3 regions of the Emergencia sp. JLR.KK010 genome follow, and region 2 is predicted to be linked to each of the others. Evidence: predicted binding sites of a transcription regulator. Region 2 holds the regulator's gene; each other region holds the start of a gene.
The links. The regulator HrcA, encoded in region 2, represses chaperone genes, less so after heat shock. The targets are predictions, from matches to a motif close to TTAGCACTCNNNNNNNNNGAGTGCTAA.
Positions count from the first base shown of each region.

Region 1: htpG (molecular chaperone HtpG) is a predicted target of HrcA. The motif match lies at 1,877-1,903, and genes of this name have one in related genera.
Region 3: clpB (ATP-dependent chaperone ClpB) is a predicted target of HrcA. The motif match lies at 1,730-1,756, and genes of this name have one in related genera.

Region 1 covers NZ_CP143550.1:1,642,980-1,646,263, reverse strand. Annotated here, with positions in the region: gene V1225_RS07865 (heavy metal translocating P-type ATPase) at 1-1,389, shown strand, start outside; gene V1225_RS07860 (metalloregulator ArsR/SmtB family transcription factor) at 1,454-1,762, shown strand; gene htpG (molecular chaperone HtpG) at 1,937-3,284, shown strand, end outside.
Region 2 covers NZ_CP143550.1:2,576,809-2,580,092, reverse strand. Annotated here, with positions in the region: gene feoB (ferrous iron transport protein B) at 1-452, shown strand, start outside; gene V1225_RS12410 (FeoB-associated Cys-rich membrane protein) at 476-634, shown strand; gene V1225_RS12405 (nitroreductase family protein) at 695-1,306, opposite strand; gene hrcA (heat-inducible transcriptional repressor HrcA) at 1,591-2,634, shown strand; gene grpE (nucleotide exchange factor GrpE) at 2,649-3,197, shown strand.
Region 3 covers NZ_CP143550.1:1,962,330-1,965,613, forward strand. Annotated here, with positions in the region: gene V1225_RS09395 (hypothetical protein) at 64-276, opposite strand; gene V1225_RS09400 (LysM peptidoglycan-binding domain-containing protein) at 481-840, opposite strand; gene V1225_RS09405 (site-2 protease family protein) at 942-1,658, shown strand; gene clpB (ATP-dependent chaperone ClpB) at 1,851-3,284, shown strand, end outside.

The DNA.
Region 1 (3,284 bases), 930 kb from region 2:
CTGGACGGCATGATCATAGATGGAGAAAGCCGTATTGATACCTCTCCAATCACAGGAGAACCTGTTCCTGTTAGCGCAAAACCAGGCACCGCTGTAACCAGCGGCTGCCTCAATACTTCCGGTCAACTGCAAATCAGAGTAGAAAAACCCCTTTCCGAATCTATGGTTTCCAAAATTTTAGATTCTGTCGAAAACGCTGCTGCAAGTAAACCGAAATTAGACCGCTTTATTACCAGATTCTCCAGAGTCTATACGCCTTGCGTCGTTATCGCTGCACTTCTTCTTGCTGTGGTACCTTCTCTGGCAACAGGAAATTGGAACTACTGGGTTTATACTGCCCTTACCTTCCTTGTTATGAGCTGCCCTTGTGCGCTAGTACTCAGTGTACCCCTTGCCTTTTTCTCCGGCATCGGTGCAGGCTCAAAGAAAGGCATCCTGTTTAAAGGAGGACTTTCCATAGAAGCCCTGGGTAAGCTGAAGGCCGTTGTCATGGACAAAACTGGCACGATTACAGAAGGAAATTTCCTCCTGCAGAAAATCATCTCCGCCGGAACTTATGGCGAGGACGAACTGCTTGCAATCTGTGCAAGTTGTGAGCAGCACTCTACTCATCCGATCGCAACCAGCATCGTCAGCGCTGCCACTGGTAAAGGACTCACCCTTTCGGTTCCAGAAAAGCGGAATGAAATCGCAGGACACGGTATCGTCGCCCAAATGAAAGAAGGGCTTGTCCTCTGCGGCAATCAAAAACTAATGGAAAAATATCAAATTGCTATGCCGACACTTTCTGAGGCTGCAAGCGGCGCCGAAGTCTTTGTCGCCATCGACGGAAAATTTGCAGGGCGCCTCATCATCGCAGATACTATAAAAGCTGATGCAAAAGACGCCATCAGCCGTCTTAAGGCAATGGGACTTCACACCGTCATGCTGACAGGTGATGCAAAAAACAGCGCTGAAGCTGTTGCAGCTCAAGTAGGCATCGATCAGGTATATGCAAAACTGCTTCCGCAGGATAAATTGACCATGCTGACAAAAGTGAGAGAAGAAAAAGGCAGCGTTATGTTTGTCGGAGACGGTATCAACGATGCACCTGTTCTCGCCGGAGCTGATGTAGGTGCTGCTATGGGAAGCGGCGCCGATGCAGCAATTGAAGCTGCCGATGCAGTATTTATGCAAACAGAGGTAAACTCTATTCCAAGCGCCATTTCTATTGCACGAGCAACAAACGCAATCGCAAAGCAAAACATCATCTTTGCCCTTGTAATCAAAGCAGCTGTCATGATTCTAGGCGTTATCGGCTTTGCCAACATGTGGCTTGCTGTATTTGCCGACACAGGCGTGGCTATGCTGTGCGTACTGAACTCAATCAGAGCACTATACAAAAAATAATGTTATCGGGAGGAAACGCTTCAGGCTGCTTTCCTCCCATCCATAAAAATACGGAGGAAGAAACATGGACTTTGAAAAAACAGATCACCCTATCGAGGAAGAAACCCTTTACAGCTTAGCAGAGCTATTTAAGGTCTTTGGCGATCCTACCAGAGTCCGGATTTTGTATATCTTATCCTCTCAGGAACTCTGCGTACAGGAAATTGCAGATACGTTGTCAATGACCCAGAGCGCAATTTCTCATCAGCTGCGCGTTCTCAAGCAGACTGCCCTGGTAAAATTCCGCCGAGAAGGAAAAACCATCTACTATTCACTGGCTGACGATCATGTCGCTACCATCATGGCACAGGGGCTTGAACATGTTTTGGAATAATTTATTGATTCTCAGTAAAGAGCTGCAAAACGGCCACTACATTTTCATTTTTGACTTCTTTTCGAATCCCTCTTGACTTTTTTGCCAGAAGTGGTACATTATATTATATGAGTTTTAGCACTCATTATTATCGAGTGCTAACAACACGGAGTAGAAGACTATGGAGGAGAGACAATGGCTAAGAAACAATTCAAAGCAGAGTCCAAGAAACTCTTGGATTTAATGATTAACTCAATCTATACCCATAAAGAGATTTTTTTAAGAGAACTTATCAGCAATGCCAGTGACGCACTGGATAAGCTGTATTACCAGAGTCTGCAGTCCGGTGATACCGGCATTAAGCGTTCCGACTTTCACATTGACATCACAGCCGATAAGGAAAATCGTACCCTTTCCATCAGCGATAACGGCATCGGTATGAGCGCTGCTGAAATGGAAGCAAACCTTGGTACCATCGCAAAGAGCGGCAGCCTTGCCTTTAAGGAAGAACATGCTGAAGAAAAGAAATCTGAAGATACAAACCCGATTGACATCATCGGACAATTCGGCGTTGGCTTTTATTCCGCATTTATGGTGGCTGACGAAGTTACTGTCACATCTAAAGCCTACGGCAGCGAGGAAGCTAACGTCTGGAAATCCCAGGGTGCAGATGGTTACACCATCAAACCAGCGGAAAAAACAAGCCCAGGTACCGAAATCGTACTTCATATCAAAGAGGATACCGAAGGCGAAAACTATACCACATTCCTGGAAGAGTATACCATTCGCAATTTAATCAAAAAATACTCCGACTACATTCGCTACCCGATTCAGATGATGGTCGAAAAGCGCCGTCCAAAGGAAGATGCTGAAACCAAAGAAGGCGAAATGCCGGAAATGGAAAGCTACATGGAGCTGGATACGCTAAACACCATGGAACCAATCTGGAAGCGCGCCAAAAGCCAAGTTAAAGCCGAAGATTACAACGAATATTACAAGAGTAAATTCGGCGATTACCAGGATCCTTGTCGTGTCATCAGAACCAGTGTAGAAGGCGTTTCCAGCTACACTGCCCTTCTGTTTATTCCGGGACACACACCATACGACTACTATACTAAGGACTACGAAAAAGGTCTGCAGCTTTACTCCAGCAGCGTGATGATTATGGATAAATGCAAAGAACTGCTGCCAGATTATTTCAACTTTGTAAAGGGGCTCGTAGATTCTCAGGATTTAACACTGAATATTTCCCGGGAAACATTGCAGCACGACAGACAGCTTCGCAACATTGCAAAGAACCTGGAAAAGAAAATCAAAAAAGAACTGGCAGACTTTATGAAAAACGACCGCGAAGGCTACGAGCAGTTCTTCAATCACTTTGGCAGACAGTTAAAATACGGCATTTACGACGACTTTGGAATGCACAAAGATGTACTTTCCGACTTAGTCCTTTTCTACTCGTCCATGGAAAAGAAAATGATTTCCCTAGACGAATATCTTGCCAAAATGGGAGAAGCGCAGAACGCAATCTACTATGCATCAG
Region 2 (3,284 bases):
GGAAAGCGACCGTTGCGGCTATTACCGGTCTTGTAGCGAAGGAAAACGTAGTTGGTACATTCGGCGTACTTTATGGATTTGCAGAAGTTGCTGAAGATGGTGCAGAATACTGGAGTGCATTGTCCGCAGACTTTACCGCCGCAGCAGCTTACGCATTCTTAGTATTCAATCTGCTCTGCGCTCCATGCTTTGCGGCAATGGGTGCAATTAAGAGAGAAATGAACAACACCAAGTGGTTCTGGTTTGCAATCGGTTATCAGACAATCCTTGCTTATCTGGTATCTATGTGTGTATATCAGTTCTGGACAGCTTTCGCTGGCGGCGGATTCGGAATCGGAACAGTCGCAGCAATTGTAGCGGCAGCGTTCATCATTTATATGTTGGTTCGTCCGGCTTCTCAGAGCACTGAAAGTATTAAAAAAGTTGCGTATAAGAATAATAAAGCGGCATAAAAAAATATAGGAGGGGTGATAGCATGAATGCAGCGACGATTGGTGTACTGCTCATTGTAGTAATACTGGCAGGGCTTGCGCTTTGGTCGATTATCAAGAGCAAGAAAAATGGCGGCGGCTGTGCGGGCTGCGATGGCTGCGGCGGTGGCTGCAGTCACTGCAATGTTGAAAAGGGAAATTGAAGAGAGTATGAAAGAAAAGGACGGTGCGCCAAAATGACGTACCGTCCCTTTGATATTGTACTAGATAATCTCTGCGATTTCTTCAAAACTCTTTTTCTTTAGTATAGGAAGTTTGTAGTTAGGATCAGGTTTACCCACGACAAGAACCATAACCAGAGTTTCCTCTTCCGGACGCCCGAGAAGGGTGCGAAGGAAGGTTGGCGGTGCCGGTGTATAGGTCAGACTGGCAAGACCGGCGTTTCGCAGTGCATTGATCAGAAAACCGATGGAAATACCGATGGATTCGTTGACATAATAATTCTGATCTTTGGTACCGTCTTCCAATGTTTTATACCATTCCTTGAAGATAACGATGAGACAAGGTGCTTGTGTAAGGAAAGGCTTTTCCCAGTTGACGTCCAGCTTGTCAAGGTCAGCTTGCCATTCGGCAGTAATTTTGCTTTCGTAAAATTTCTTTTCGACTTTTTCGGCTTCTTCTCGAATTTTTGCTTTCATAGCCGGATTGGTTACGATACTAAAATGCCAAGGCTGCTTGTCTGCACCGTTAGGGGCAGTTCCCGCAGTTAAAACACAGTTTTTGATCACTTCCATGTCAATGGGATCTGGCAGGAATTCTCTGTATGTACGGCGCTTGCGGGATTCTTCCAAAAGTTTTTTCGATTTCTCTTTCATGAAAAAATACCTCTTGTAAAATAACTAAGAAAAGAATAGCACAGTTTTTTTGACAATGCAAGGTATAATTGTTATACTTGAACAAAAAATATTCATATATATTGTGGTTTATAAACATGAAACGCTATTTCTCTGTACAGTGGAACAGTGCATGCATTCACCAAAAATACACAAAAACATCATAAAAAAATGTGAAAATCCTGTTGACATTAGGGCAGAATAGGACTATATTATATATAGTGATTAGCACTCGAAAGAAGTGAGTGCTAATAAGGAGAAGCGTTATGGAATTAACAGATAGAAAATTGAAGATTTTACAGGCCATTATCAGTGACTATGTCAGATCAGCAGAGCCTGTGGGTTCCAGAACCCTCTCGAAGAGATTTGATCTGGGCATCAGTCCGGCCACAATCAGAAATGAAATGAGTGACCTAGAGGAGATGGGATATCTGACCCATCCGCATACTTCGGCTGGAAGAGTTCCTTCTGATAAGGCGTACAGATTATATGTGAATAAGCTGATGGAGAAACGTGAGCTGAGCCCGATTGAGAAAAATCTCATTGCAGAAAAACTCAGGGCAGATGTCAGCGAATTTGATGAGACCATCAAGCACGCTGCCAGAATCCTTTCAGAGATTACCAATCTGACTTCTTTTGCGATGACGCCGACCAAAAATGAGGATACTCTGAAGTTCATCAACCTATTGCCGGTGGATGAGACCACAGTGGTTTTGATGATCGTGTCAGAGAGTGGAAAGATTTCCAACACAGCCCTAAGAATGCGGGTACCATATACCGAAGAAGGACTGCAGATTCTGGCAAAGAATATGACCTATAATTTTAACGGCAAGAAGATTACAGATGTTCTGAAAGAACACATTATCGCAAGTTTTGAGTCTGACATAGAGGCGATGAGCAAGCTGGCTGAGAATATCATGCCAAACTTTATGAAGACATTGGAAGATATGCTCAATGTGAATCTCTATATGGATGGACTTACTAATATATTCGACATTCCGGAATATAACGATCTGGAAAGGGCAAAGAGCTTTCTTTCGCTTCTGGATAAGAAAGAAGACTTTGCGAAGAAGTTAATGGAGAGAGAAGATGGTATCATCGTTACCATTGGAGATGAAAATGCTGATGATTTGATGAATGATTGTTCCATGATTACGGCAACCTATCATGTAGACGGCAAGATGGTCGGCAAGATCGGCGTTATTGGTCCGACTCGTATGAAGTATGGAGAAATTACTTCTATCATCGAGTATCTGACTGACAATCTCAGCAGCACATTTCAACTAGAAGGCGGTGAAGACGAAGAGTGAGTGAGGAGACTAAGGTGAACCAGGAAGAATTAAAAGAAGAATTGAACCAAGAAGAAGCATCAGAAATGGAAGAAAATGAAATGCCAGCGGATGATAACGCTGAGGAATCCTGCGAAGAGCAGACAGAAACCAAAGAAGAGACATCTGAGGAAGGCGAAGCGCTGAATACCAAATATCTTAGATTGATGGCAGACTTTCAGAACTATAAGAGACGGGCAGAAAAAGAGAAAGGCGATATTTATGCCTATGCCAATGAGAAAATTATTGTAGAACTTTTGACCGTCATGGATAATTTTGAAAGAGCGCTGCAGCACGAATCCGCAGACGAAAGCTTTGCAGAAGGCATGAAAATGATTTTCAAACAGCTGACTGACGTATTAGAAAAAGCCGGTCTGGAAGAGATCAAGGCACAGGGCGAGGATTTCGATCCGAACTTCCACAATGCTGTCATGACTGAAGACAATGCAGAGTATGAAAGCGGCAAAGTGACAGAAGTGCTTCAAAAGGGATATTTGCTTAATAAGAAGGTTATTAGACCTTCGATGGTTAAAGTCAATAATTAACTTGTCAAATTGTCCCACAGCGTTGTTGCTCTTGATGTTTCGCTTCTCACGTACCAGGAGTACGCTCCGAGGCTCAACATCTTCGGC
Region 3 (3,284 bases), 610 kb from region 2:
GAAACGAAAAAACGCTTTGGCAGGTGCCCAAGATGGCTTGCCGAAGCGTTTTTAATTTGTCGATTATCTGGTGCTGGTATTGTCACAGCCGTTGCCGGTGTTGTGGCAGCCGTTGTGAGAGCCGATGGAGATTTCGATGTTAATGCCGCCGCTTGCGGAAAAGAGAATGATGCCTGCAGCAGCGCCAATCAGCGCAGCGGCAGAAACCAGCATAGCTTTCTCGGCAGGGGTATGTTCTTTCTGTAAAAACCTTTTTAGTCTGCATGTGCCTTCCATAATTGTATCCTCCCAGTTTGTTAGCTGATTTTATTCTACCATGAATGAGAAGAAAAGGCAACGTACGCAACGCATACTTCTCTGCGAACTATATTTGTTGGGCGCAGTGTGGCCAGTGTGCATATATTTGAAAAAAATATCGATTTTATGCACGTTAACAAGGCATTAATGCAACAGAGGCGTACTACTTCTACACTGAAAGATTTACGGCAGGGGCACGAAAAGCTCGGTTCCAATCATCAGATTGTATGGGTCGATGGATGGATTGGCTTGCATAATATCATCCAGCTTTGCGCCATGCATTTTTGCAATTAAGTACAGAGTGTCTCCAGCTTCTACCACGTGGGTAATCACTTTTGGCTTTGACGGTTCTTCCGGCTTTGGAAGTTGGGAAGGATCTCCCGGAATACAGAGTCTGGTTCCGATTTGCAGATTGTATGGATTGGTAATGTGATTAACCTTCATCAAAAGACTGACTGGCAGATCATATTTCTCTGCAATTGTGTACAGGGTATCACCTGCTGAGACAGTATAGACATCGATACATACAAGTGTATTACTCATAAAAAACCACCTTTCTTTTTTGACCGTTTATATTATAGTATTTTCAATTGCCCATAAATGTGATAAAATATTTAAAAATATATTGGGAAAGGAAAAAAGATTTGAAACGATTTTTACGCTCACCGGCGCTGGTGCTACTCTTTGCACTGATTGTACTTAGAATTATTTCTAATCCATACGTAGATGCCGGAGAATGGATTATGGATAAACTTTTGATTTTGCCTGGCATTATTATAGGTTTATCTTTTCACGAATTTGCACACGGGATTGTATCTTATAAGCTAGGGGATCCAACTCCGAAGCTGCAGGGAAGATTAACCATAAACCCCGCGGCACATATTGATCCTTTTGGTTTTTTTGCGCTGCTAATCGCGGGATTTGGATGGGGTGTTCCTGTAGAAATTGATCCGCGCTATTATAAACACAGAAGGCGGGACGAAATGTTGGTGTCCTTTGCGGGAGTCGTGATGAATCTCTTCATTGCTATCGTCTTTTCGTTTGTACTGAAAGGCTTATTTATCATGAATCCACCTTGGCTCATGGGCACTTTCGGAGATGTTCTTTTAGACGTTTTGTTTTACATCATATCGGTCAATGTGGTGCTGATGGTATTTAATCTGCTGCCGGTGCCGCCGCTGGATGGGTTCGGCATTTTGACCGAGATTTTCGACCTGCGGAAATACAACTGGTATTATCAGGTTTACGACAAAGGATTTCTTATTCTGCTGGCGCTGATTATCTTTAACGTAACTGATGTTGTGCTGGTGCCTTGCGTCAACTTTGTATATCAGCTTCTGATGGATTTGATTATTTTTTAAAGATTTTGCGAAGTTATGAGCTGCCCGTGTATGCTAGATGGCTATGCGGGCATTCTTTGGTTTGAAGATTATTAGCACTCGTTGATGATGAGTGCTAAAAAGTTCTTTACTTTTTGAAAAAGTGGGTATAAAATAGAGACAGAGATTAAAAATAGTACAAATATAGTGATGTTTGAAGCGGGGGTGAAGCATATGAACATCGAAAAATTTACACAGAATGCACAGTCCGCCATTATGGACTGCCAAAATATTGCAATTTCAGAGGGTCATCAGGTACTGGAGGGTGAGCATTTGCATTTAGCGCTGCTAATGCAGAAGGACGGTCTGATTCCGAAGCTTTTGCAGTACATGGAGGTCAATCCTTCCTATATGATTGCTGAGCTTCAGGAAGCCATCGAGAAACTGCCGAAAGTTTCCGGAAATGCTGATAATATCTACGCTTCTAGAAGGCTGAATCAGGTTCTGATTTCTGCAGAGAAGGAAGCAGAGCAGTTTAAAGATGAATATGTCAGTGTTGAGCACTTGTACCTGGCGCTCCTTGCTGAGCGAGGCACACCATCTGCTAAGCTGTTTTCTAGGTATCAGATTACCAAGGAGAAATTTTTGGAGGCTCTTTCTAAAGTGAGAGGAAACCAGCGTATTACCAGCCAGAATCCTGAAGATAACTATGACGTGTTGAATAAGTATGGTCGTGATCTCGTGGAGATGGCAAGAGAGGGAAAACTGGACCCGGTTATTGGGCGTGACAGCGAAATCAGACACGCAATTCAGATCCTTTCCAGAAGAACTAAAAATAATCCGGTCTTGATTGGTGAGCCGGGGGTAGGCAAGACTGCCGTAGTAGAAGGGCTGGCACAGAGAATTTTAAACGGCGATGTGCCGGAGGGACTGAAAGACAAGACGATTTTTGCGCTTGATATGGGAGCCCTCATTGCCGGCGCCAAATTCAGAGGAGAGTTTGAGGAACGTCTGAAAGCCGTTCTCAACGAAATCGAAAAGTCCGATGGTAGAATTATTCTGTTCATTGATGAGATTCACAATATTGTAGGTGCAGGAAGAACAGAGGGCTCCATGGATGCAGGAAACCTGCTGAAACCAAAGCTTGCCAGAGGAGAACTTCACTGCATTGGCGCTACGACTCTTGATGAATATCGCAAGTATATCGAAAAGGACGCAGCACTTGAGCGACGTTTTCAGAAGGTTCTTGTGGATCAGCCGACAGTGGAGGATACCATTTCCATTCTCCGTGGTCTTAAGGAGCGTTTTGAAATTCATCACGGCGTGCGCATTACAGACAGCGCTCTCATTGCCTGCGCAACTCTTTCTGACCGGTATATTTCCGATCGTTTTCTTCCAGATAAAGCCATTGACTTGATGGATGAGGCAGCTTCCAAAATCAGAACGGAAATCGACAGCTTGCCAACGGAACTTGATGAGATTTCCAGAAAAATCATGCAGCTGGAAATCGAAAAGCAAGCTCTTTCCAAGGAGACAGACCGCGGATCGGTGGCAAGGCTTTCCGCACTTGAAAAAGAGCTTTCCCAGCTTCGCGAGGAAAATGCCACGATGCGTGCCCAGTGGGAAAATGAGAAAAAAGCGATTACCCAGGTGAAGAGTACCAAGGAG